Linked DNA regions of Dyadobacter chenhuakuii. The protein of the gene in region 2 binds, or shares a complex with, the protein of the main gene of each other region. Links are inferred from orthologs where the notes say so. Each region holds a gene or a part of one and is shown on either strand. Other genes may lie near its edges.

The links.
Region 1: the proteins of pheS (region 2) and pheT are in contact, whole or in part, in a crystal structure (PDB 6P24), measured with the Escherichia coli proteins. The link is inferred for Dyadobacter chenhuakuii from one-to-one orthologs.

The regions. Positions count from the first base shown.
Region 1 is NZ_CP098805.1:8,447-14,024, forward strand. The notes cover bases 1,160-4,232. They hold pheT (phenylalanine--tRNA ligase subunit beta), read right to left. Parts: upstream 3,875-4,232; coding sequence 1,445-3,874; downstream 1,160-1,444. Other genes in these bases: NFI80_RS00045 (hypothetical protein), read right to left, coding at 1,160-1,409; NFI80_RS00055 (DUF1684 domain-containing protein), read right to left, coding at 4,009-4,232. Outside these bases: rny (ribonuclease Y), read right to left, coding at 1-634; cell division protein ZapA, read right to left, coding at 757-1,068; more of NFI80_RS00045, read right to left, coding at 1,065-1,159; more of NFI80_RS00055, read right to left, coding at 4,233-4,668; NFI80_RS00060 (response regulator), read left to right, coding at 4,855-5,232; NFI80_RS00065 (MBL fold metallo-hydrolase), read left to right, coding at 5,238-5,578.
Region 2 is NZ_CP098805.1:3,230,870-3,236,144, reverse strand. Bases 1,729-4,498 are described here. They hold pheS (phenylalanine--tRNA ligase subunit alpha), read right to left. Parts: upstream 3,749-4,498; coding sequence 2,708-3,748; downstream 1,729-2,707. Other genes in these bases: NFI80_RS13355 (LytR/AlgR family response regulator transcription factor), read left to right, coding at 4,047-4,445; NFI80_RS13365 (esterase family protein), read left to right, coding at 1,903-2,634; NFI80_RS13370 (circularly permuted type 2 ATP-grasp protein), read left to right, coding at 1,729-1,785. Outside these bases: NFI80_RS13375 (DUF5723 family protein), read right to left, coding at 1-120; more of NFI80_RS13370, read left to right, coding at 355-1,728; NFI80_RS13350 (porin family protein), read right to left, coding at 4,591-5,275.

The sequences.
Region 1 (5,578 bases), 3.2 Mb from region 2 along the record:
TTTCAATCGCATGTTCAGCAGCCGTGCGCTGGATGGTCTCGATAACGATCTTTTTAGCTTCTTTGGTGGCAGTAAGGCGGGCTTCTTCCATCGCACTTTTTACATACGATCCGGCCCTTGTATCAGCCTCTGCTTTTAATGCGTCTATCAACTGCTCACGCGCCTGATCAGCGGTAAGGTTCGCGATTTTTTCTAATTGGGTAACCTGTTGTGCAAGTGACTTTTCTGCTTCTTCGCGGCGTTTCGTGGCCGTTTCGAGTTGCGAGTTCAAGTTTGTTTTCAGCGCTTCCAGCTCGTTTTCACGGCGCTTGTTTGCCTCAATGGTCTGGTTAAGGCTTTGCTCGCGTTGTTTTAATTTCTGTTCGTTGGTTTGAAGGATCACGCGTTTCTTGTTGGCATCCTCTTCAAACTCACCTTTAAGTCTCAGGTATTTTTCCTTGGCTTCAAGGATTCGGTCTTTCTTTATGTTTTCAGCAGCACTTTCGGCATTACGGAGAATTTCGGCTGCGCGCTCCTGCGCTTCCTTTTCTTTCTGGTCAAACGACCTCTGAAAAATGAATTTTCCTGCGAAAATCCCCACACCAATGGCGATAATGTCGGACAGGACAAGGATGAAAATTAATGAATTTGACATTTCAGTAAGGTTATATATAGTTGGTTTTACCGACTAAACCGCGTGAAAATGCCGAAGGTGGAAGTATTGAAAGAAGATAAAGAGTAATCCGTATAAAATAAAGGTTTTGTGGTGTTGAGCTTTTAGCTTTCTATTGCGCTGGTAATGGTTTCATCAAGCTTTTCTACCCTGTTTTTAAAAGCCATCACCAAATTGTCCATTTGCTCCTGGTTCCGTTGTAATGCTACAAGGCATTCAATAGAAGTAAGTGCAATTGCTTCAATGTCACCGTAAACTTTTCCCTTTAATTTATGCTGCTGCACGCGTTGCATGAACACCTCATACCCATCCCTGTAGAATTTCTCCTGATCCGCCGGAACGCTCAGTTTGAAACCCCTGTCCAGCAGTTTTATAAAGACAGAAACGTCCGGATTGGGTATGTTATTTTTTTTCATAAGGTATCTTCAAGCAATTCTATGCACTTATCGATCTCTTGTATATATCTTTCAACTGAGTCTTTCAGTTCGGCGATTCCGCTTGTTGGTGTCAGTTTACTAGTGACAATTTTAGCGAAACTTTTAGACTTATTAAAGTCTTTTTCCAAACTAGTGTATTTTTTCTTTATTTCTTTTGCTTCTTCCTTGAGTTGGTTATTCGATGCACGCAGTTCCGCATTTTCGCGTTGCAGCTCTGATATTGACCAGTTTAGTTTCTCTTTAATGTTGATCAGGAACTCGAGTTTTTTCTCAAGGTCGGTCAACTTATGCTCAATGATGCGCTCGATGCTCCTTTCCATTTTTTTGGCCTTAATAATGCTGTCAACCAAAACTCTTATTTCCTTATCACGGCCTCAAATTCCCTTTCGTAAGCAGAAATCAACCGCTGCATGGTTTTGTCAATCACTTTGTCGGTCAATGTTTGCTGATCGTCCTGTAAAATAAAGCTCACGGAATACGATTTCTTACCTTCCAGATTCGCGCCTTCATACACATCAAACACGTTTACTGCGCGCAAAAGCTGCCTTTCCGTCTTATAGGCGATCTGGCGCAACTCGTCAAACGTAATTTTCTTGTCAACCACAACCGAAAGATCCCGGCGCACTTCGGGAAACTTCGGCACTTCTTTGTACTGAACAAACGCATCGTATTGTTTGAGCATATAATCCCAATCAAAATCTGCGTAAAAAACAGGCGCCTTAATATCAAGCTTTTTAGCAATAGCCGCTTGGAGTTGTCCAAATGTGACAACAGGCTTGCGGTTTAATGTTAATGTTGTTCCAAACTTAAAAATCGCCGCATCCGCCTCAGTCCTTTCCACATCCCTGATCTTAACCGCTGATAAAACCTGCATTACAAAGCCTGCCAGATCATGGAAAACGACTTCGCGCGACTTTTCAAACCAGCTTTCCTGTCCGATGTTGCCCGTCAGGAAAACAGCCAGTCTTTCTTTCTCCACATATTTTTCGCTGATCTCATTATAGGTTTTACCAAATTCAAAAAGCTTCAAATCCTTTTGGCGGCGGTTGCTATTGTAAGCTATGACCTCCAAACCGGAAAAAATCAGCGTCTGACGCATTACGGACAGATCTTCGCTCAGATAATTCAGGATTTTGACCGGATTCCCCTGAATGCTTTCTGCAATTGAAATGTGGTAATCAGGTTTTGTCAGCGAATTGTTGATCATTTCGTTGAAACCATTCGCTACCAGCAGTTCAGCAACGCGCAGTTTCAGTTTTTCAGGATCGTTAACGGGGAAATCAGACAAGTAATCAGAGCTAAGCGCATCGGAAAGCTCCACTTGGCCAAAACCGTAAATGCGCAGGATTTCCTCGATCACATCGGCTTCCCTTTGCACGTCTACGCGGTAAGGCGGCACGATAGCAGTAAAGCCAGCTTCGGTTTGGTCCTGAATTTTAATGTCCAGGCCATTCAGAATGTTAGTAATAAGTGTTTTATCCAATGATTTACCAATCAACCTGTCAATGTTGCGGTAAGTCATTTTCACTTCAAAATCCGCAACCGGATCTGGGTAAATGTCTGTAATGTTGGACGAAACGGTGCCGCCTGCAATTTCCTGGATCAGTAATGCTGCCCTTTTCAATGCATACAAAGGCATATTAGGGTCCGTTCCCCGCTCAAAGCGGAAGGAAGAATCCGTTTTTAATGCAAACCGCTGTGCTGTTTTACGCACCCATACAGGAGAGAAATAGGCAGATTCAAGGAATATGGAAGTGGTTTCACTAGTGACACCAGAAGTGAGCCCGCCAAAAACCCCGGCAATGCACATAGGCTCCGGATTGCCGCCTGTGCCTGCATTGCAGATCATAAGATCGGAATCCGAAAGCTTCCTTTCCACGCCATCCAGCGTCACGAATGTTGTCCCGGCCGGAAGGGTGGTAACGATCACCTTGTTGCCGGTAACCTTATCTGCATCAAAAGCATGCATGGGCTGGCCCAGCTCATGGCAGATGAAATTTGTAATGTCTACAATGTTATTAATCGAGCGGATTCCGATTGTTGCCAGTCGTTGTTTAAGCCACTCGGGCGATTCGGCTACCTTCAAACCGGTGATGGTCAGGCCGGCATATCGTGGCGCCGCTTCCGAATTGCGTACTTCGACTTCAAATGGCAGGTTTTCGTTGTTGATTGCAAAAGCATCAACGGACGGAAGTTTTATATCGCGATTAAAATAGGCTTTCAGATCACGTGCAACCCCATAATGCGATGCAGCGTCTGCACGGTTAGGCGTAAGGCCGATTTCTATTAAATAATCAGAAGAAATACCAAAATATTCGCTGGCCGGTGTGCCGTTGGGAAGATCGGTGTCCAGCACCAAAATGCCGTCATGCGACGAGCCGACGCCTAACTCATCTTCTGCGCAGATCATTCCTTCCGACAAAGCGCCTCTGATTTTTGATTTCTTCAAAACCAATGGCTGGTCGCTTCCCATCGGATATAATGTTGCGCCTACGGTTGCTACCACTACTTTCTGACCGGCAGCCACATTAGCCGCGCCGCAAACAATGGATAATGGATTTTCACCACCTACATCAACAGTCGTAAGGCTCAAACGGTCTGCTTCCGGATGTTTTTCGCGGGTAAGCACCTCACCGATCACAACGCCTTGCAGACCTCCTTTGATGGATTCAATCTCCTCAATGCTTTCAACTTCCAGTCCGGTTGCGGTCAGTATTTTGCCGATTTCTTCCGGAGATTCTGTTATTTCTATTAATTCTTTAAGCCACTTATAGGAGATCTTCATGCGAATGCTTTCAAAAAAGGTTTTCAACCGACATTTAAGCCGAATTACAAAATTAAGGATTTAAGTCGAACAGCGCCGTCAGACTTGAAATAGTCATTGGTTTTTTTAACAAAACACAAAAAGCGTAAAGCGGCTCAATTATGAACAGCCGATTCGAGCTGCTCGCCAGCCAAAATGGCCACAGAAAGCGTATTTTCCTGGGGCGGAACGGGGCAGGCGTAACTTTCCTGGTAAACGCAGTAAGGGTTATACGCTTTGTTAAAATCCAGAACAATTACATTGTTTTTGATTTCAGAAACGGGATAATCCAGGTAGCGGCCGCCACCATACGTTTCCTTTCCGCTGGTTGCGTCTTTGAAAAGGACGGAGATAACGCTTTCATTTTTAAGCAATAACAGCTTCTGCTCCTGGTCGCCAATCTTGAAATTGGCATAACCATACTTCTCATATTTCTCCGACGTCCCGTCCGTGTATTTCACTACAACTTCCTTATCATCATTCATATAAGGAGAAATATTGGCCTTGATGCGATAGGTGAGGTCGGGTGCAAAGTAATGCAGGCCGTGGAAGCTTTCTTTGTCTGCGATGGGAGAGTCCTCGGTGGTGCGGAACTGCTCGTCTTTGGCCGCGCGCTCGTTGAGTATGGTCGTTTTGTATTGCTCGGGGTTGCTGGCGATCTGATCTTCGCTGGCTCCATTAAGGCCTCCAATAGAGAAATTTTCGACTACAAAATAGGCCAGGATCGCAATTACCATCGCGATTGTGCTGTACCGGATTACCTTATTTTTAAACATGAGACTTCGAAATTTTTGAACGGATCACAAACTTACACCCGAAAGTGTGCTTTGAAAAAGTATAAGATGTTTATTTACTTTTTTATGATAATTTTGAATCTTCGCACCGCGCCGGGTTGCGACTTTGGATGAAATATCCCTAAATTGAGCCTGGCTAATTATTAAACACAATACCTGACCCATCATATGTCATACACCAAGCGAGTACTCATTGCCGAAGACAGCTCAGTTATTCAAAATCTGGCAAGGAAGATTCTGGAATTTCAACATTACGAGATCACTTCTGTCAAAAACGGAGAGCAGGTTTTGCAGCTTCTTGAAAAAGAGGATTTCGATATTATTTTGCTGGATATCAATATGCCTGTGATGGATGGAATGGAGTGCGCAAGAAGCATCCGCAAATTGCCTAACGAGAAAAAGGCCAAAACGCCCATCGTTGCCATTACCGGAAACGCCAAAAACTATTCGGAAGAAGACTTTAAACAAGCAGGATTTGACGATGCGCTGATGAAACCTTTGAATTTTGACCGTCTGGTTGAAGTGGTCGCGCATTTGACAGAATAAACCTGATGAGGATTACATTTTTAGGGACCGGCACATCACAGGGAATACCGGTTATTGCCTGTGAATGTGCCGTTTGCCGATCTGATGACCCGCGCGACAAGCGTTTAAGGACTTCCGTTTGGATCCAGGTTGATGGCAGATCTTTCGTTATTGACACCGGTCCCGACTTTCGTCAGCAGATGCTCCGGGCCAATGTAAAGGACCTGGACGCAGCTATTTTTACGCATCAGCACAAGGACCACACCGCCGGACTTGACGATATCCGTGCATTCAACCACCGCAGTCAGCGTGATATTCCGCTTTACGGAAGAGAATCTGTTTTAATGCAGATCCAAAACGAGTTCGC
Region 2 (5,275 bases):
GTGATATAATGCATTGGTTCCAGCATAGTTACCCATTGCAACACCTGGCAAATGCTGGGCTTTGGCAGCCTGCGCCAATCCCAGAATAAGTGCAATTGCAGGTAAACTATATTTAAACATATTATTAAGAAGACGTTGATGCGGGGCCAATTCGCTTGCAAAGAAAAGCCTAACTGCACGGACTTGCAACCAATGTTTATTGATTGGAAAAATAATGTTTGCATTAAACGAACGCCATGATTTTAATATTTAGCATAACCTCGTATTTATCAGTTTATTTGTTTGTTAGTTGAAAGATTGACCATATATTGTTTTGTAAACAACTGATATATACTTATTCAAATTTTGTATTGTATGAATTTTTCATTTTCTGATTATCAAAGCGAAAATTTCTTCGATGAAATGTTCACAGCTGATGGGGAAATAAGGCCGGGTTACGAACATTTAAAGAACAAATTTGAAAACCTCACACACGACGACCTTACCAACCGCCAGCTGGCTACCGAGCGTGCATTGCTTTCGATGGGGATAACTTTCAATGTATATTCCGAAGGCGAAGGAACGGAGCGGATCATGCCCATCGATATCATTCCGCGCGTGCTTTCCAATGCAGAATGGGAGTGGCTCGAAACCGGTCTGAAACAGCGTATTAAGGCATTGAACATGTTCATTGATGATGTTTATAATGAACAGAATATCCTGAACGACGGCGTTGTGCCGAGAGAGCTGATCGAGTCAAGTAAATGCTTTTTGAAACCTTGTATCGGGCTGAAACCTCCAAAAGGAATCTGGTGCCACATTACAGGCACGGATCTCATCAAAGGCGATGACGGGACATTTATGGTTTTGGAAGATAACCTGCGTTGTCCTTCCGGTGTATCTTATATGTTGGAAAACAGGGAGTTGTCCAAGCAGATTTTTCCTGACGTGCTGGCCAGGACCGGCGTAAGGCCCGTATCGGATTATCCTACCCGCTTGCTGCAAATGTTACAGCATCTGGCCGACCGTCCTAATCCGACTGTGGCTGTGCTTACGCCCGGAATTTACAACTCTGCGTATTTTGAACATTCCTATCTGGCGCAACAAATGGGCGTCGAGCTGGTGGATGCGCGCGACTTGGTGGTTTCGGATGGATACGTAAAGATGCGGACGACCAACGGACTGCAAATCGTGGACGTTATTTACCGCCGGATCGACGACACTTTCCTGGATCCCGAATCATTTTATGCCGATTCTCTGATTGGAATTCCTGGGATTTTTGAGGTTTATAAAAAAGGCCGTGTCGCATTAGCGAACGCGCCGGGAACTGGTGTGGCCGATGATAAGGTTGTGTATGCGTACGTTCCGCGAATTATCAAGTATTATCTGGGAGAAGAGGCAATCATTCCTAATGTGAAAACCTACATCTGCGGGGAGCAGGAAGACTTCGATTATGTGCTCGAAAATATTTCTCAGCTCGTGGTAAAGGAAGCAAATGAAGCAGGAGGTTATGGCATGCTCATCGGCCCCAAAGCGACAGAAGAAGAACACGAGCTGTTCAGGCAAAAAATACGTGATAACCCGAGGAACTACATTGCGCAGCCCACGATTTCACTATCGCGTGTGCCTTGCATGGTGGACGGACATGCGGAAGGCCGGCACGTGGACTTGCGCCCTTACATATTATATGGTGACGACATCAGTGTTATCCCGGGTGGTTTAACGCGGGTGGCCTTGCGTAAAGGTTCTTTGGTCGTAAATTCGTCACAAGGCGGAGGGGGCAAGGATACGTGGGTGTTGTATTAATTTATCATTAACAGTTGCTGGCAGGCTGTTAATGATGTTGGTTTATTTTATTCTTTAAACCAAAATTGTTGACTGCCTGATTTTATCAGTATATAACGCAACTTAAATGATTGAACAATGCAACGTGAAGTAACCGGTTGGTATAGTCCGGCGCTGAATGAGAATATGGATATTGCCGTCTACGGACATTATGGAGTAGCCTTGTTGATGATTCCCACAGCAGCTTCGGATTATTTGGAATATGAACAAAATGGACTAATAGAGAGCATTGCACCTTTTATTGATGCAGGAAAAGTTAAAGTTTATTGCATTAACAGTATCAATTCGGAAAGCTGGATGAACCCGTATATGCATGGCTACGATAAGGCCGTGCGGCACCAGCTGTTCAATGATTATGTAATTAAAGAAGTAATCCCTTTTATCAAGGATACTTCAAGCCAGGACAATGAAATCATAGCAGTAGGCGCGTCTTTTGGGGCAATGCATGCCGCTAACCTGTTTTTCAAGCATCCGGATTATATCCACGGCATCATTGCCATGAGCGGATGTTACGATCTGAGCCAGTATACGGACGGTTATTACGATGATAATGTGTATTTTAATTCACCAGTGCATTATTTGCCGCAATTGAAAGCCGAATGGCATCTTTCGATGTATCGCGATAGCCGCCACATTCACTTCGTCACAGGTTCAGGTGCATATGAGGTTCCCGAATATTCCAGGGCCATCTCATCGATCCTGACTTCAAAGAATGTTCCGCACGAGCTGGACATCTGGGGGCCGGATATGCCGCATGAATGGTGGGTTTGGAAAAGAATGCTTCCTTACTATCTGGAAACGAGGTTTTAGTAAAAGAAAAAAGCTCAAAGTGGCAGACACAGCGTCCAGCAACTTTGAGCTTTTTTTGTTTAACTCTATCTAATTAGGCACCTTCAAATTGTCTTAAAAACCGCACATCGTTTTCAGTAAACAAACGCAGATCATTGATTCCGTAACGGAGCATTGTAATCCGCTCAATTCCCATCCCGAATGCAAAACCTGTATATTCTTCACTGTCGATCCCACAGTTTGTAAGCACATTAGGATCAACCATTCCTGAGCCAGCGATTTCTACCCAGCCGGAATATTTACAAATGTTGCAGCCTTTTCCTTTACATATAAAACACGTCACATCAATTTCCGCGCTGGGTTCCGTGAACGGGAAGTAGGAGGGACGCAGGCGAATTTTTGATTCCTTACCAAACATTTCTTTGGCAAAATGATATAATGTGTCTTTCAAATCCTTGAAACTCACATTCCGGTCCACATACAATCCTTCCACCTGGTGAAAAACACAATGCGCACGGGCCGAAATAGCCTCATTCCTGAAAACACGTCCGGGCATAATAGACCGGATCGGTGGTTTTTGTCTTTCCATCAACCGCACCTGCACATTGGAAGTGTGCGTACGCAAAAGCACATCGTCCTTCACCTCACCCTGGCTTTTTGAAATAAAGAACGTATCCTGCATCTCACGCGCAGGGTGGTTATCTGCAAAATTCAAAGCGCTGAAATTATACCAATCTTTCTCAATTTCAGGTCCATAGGAAACATTGAAACCCATTCTTTCGAAAATTTCAATGATCCGTCTTCTTACAATGGTCAATGGGTGCAGGCTTCCCTGCTGGTTAGGAACGACGGGTAAAGTCAGGTCAAAAACCATTTCGGGATTCGTGTCGACAGCGTTTTCAATGGCTGCATTAAATTCCTGAAACCGGTCCTGTGCAAGATTTTTAAGCGTGTTCAGCTCCTGACCAACCGCGCGACGGTCTTCCTGAGGAATGTTTTTCAACCCGTCGAACAATTCTGATACGACACCTTTTTTACTGATATATCTGAGGCGGAAAGCTTCCAGCTGGTCTTTGCTGTTGACTGTGGCTTGCTCTATTTCCGAAATTAACTCTTTAACGCGTTCGGTAACCATAAACTATTGTTGTTATCAAATGATTGGAGGCTGGTATGTATCAGGATTCACACCAAAAGCGGTGCAAAGATAATTAAAGTTCGGCCTAGTGATGTGAATTGATTGCGGCTAAGATTTCGGGAGTAGGTAAAATTACGCATTTAACTAAGTTTAGTTACGTCTTTTCCGTTTTCTGCTAATGTTAAATTATTGTATATGAATTAGTTACAAATGCATACGTACTTCTACGTATTTTCTGAATATACGCTATGTACTAATTTTGAATACAAGAAAACAAAACATATTAGTCTCTATTACCATGAAAAATTTTTCAAGCTTTACACACCGCAACCTGTCATCAAAATCAATCAATGGCAGTGCCGCTTTCATCTCCGTACAATCAATGGGACGGACCGTTTACTTAGCTCCTGAGGTAATTACTTTCCTGGAAGGCGAAGGCAATTACACTTTCATATATACGAACACTGGCAAGAAATATCTGGTTTCCAAGACTTTGAAATCACTGGCCGGTCAATTAAATCAAAACTTCATGCGTGTGCACAAATCCTACCTGGTAAATTCGGATTACGTGGTTGCACGCCTTGAAGACGATCGCATGCTGAAACTGTCTTGCGGCAAAGAAGTGGTGGTTTCGCGCAGGAAAATTAAAGAGGTTTCCGGAATGTTGGATCATACCAACCTGCGCATTTCCGCATAAGCGATTTTGGTGAATTAAATTAGTGGGTTATTCATAAAAACAGCAGCCATCGCATAGATCGAAGGCTGCTTGTTTTGTTTTAATGAGTGAGTTAATGAGTGAATGATTAATAAATGCTGATTAAGAATATTCGCTCATTCACTCATTAAAAAATCTTCAATCCAAGCGTCACCTGCCAGGATTTAATCTTTTGCTTCACAGACTCATTGCCGTTTCCAACATTTTGTCCATTCACCTGGAACGATGCAAGATTGGTAAATGAACCTTCCCTTCTCACATCCAGGCTAAAACTGCCGATATCCAGGCCAGCACCCAGCTGATATCCGAATGTTGCCTCGGACATTGCATTGTTCAGGTCCGACGTATAGTGTTCAAAAGCATCTCTTAACCGCTGATTATCGCCAATTCTGAATGAAGTTACGGGTCCCGCCAAAATTCTTAACGGACCGCCTTTGAAACCGATGAGCAAAGGCACATCAATGTTGCTGTATTTGACATTAATTCTTTCTGTTACGGGTGTTTCAAGATCATTCTTAACGATTTCAAATGATCCTCCTTTGGTGGAGACGAGCACTTCGGGCTGAATGAATAATGTACGGCCGAATCTTGCGTAAATCCCGCCTACTGCACCGGTTCTTGTATCAAAACTTTGTTTCAGATTATCCTTCACTTCCTTGCCATCATATCCCAGGTAGGGATTCCCCGCAGCGTCGTATCTCGTTGTAAAAACATTTCCCATCGTCAGGCGTGATAAATTCACACCACCCTTAATACCGAACGCAAAACCTTTTTTCTGTGCTTGCGCGGATGTTATGGCAATCAAGCATAAC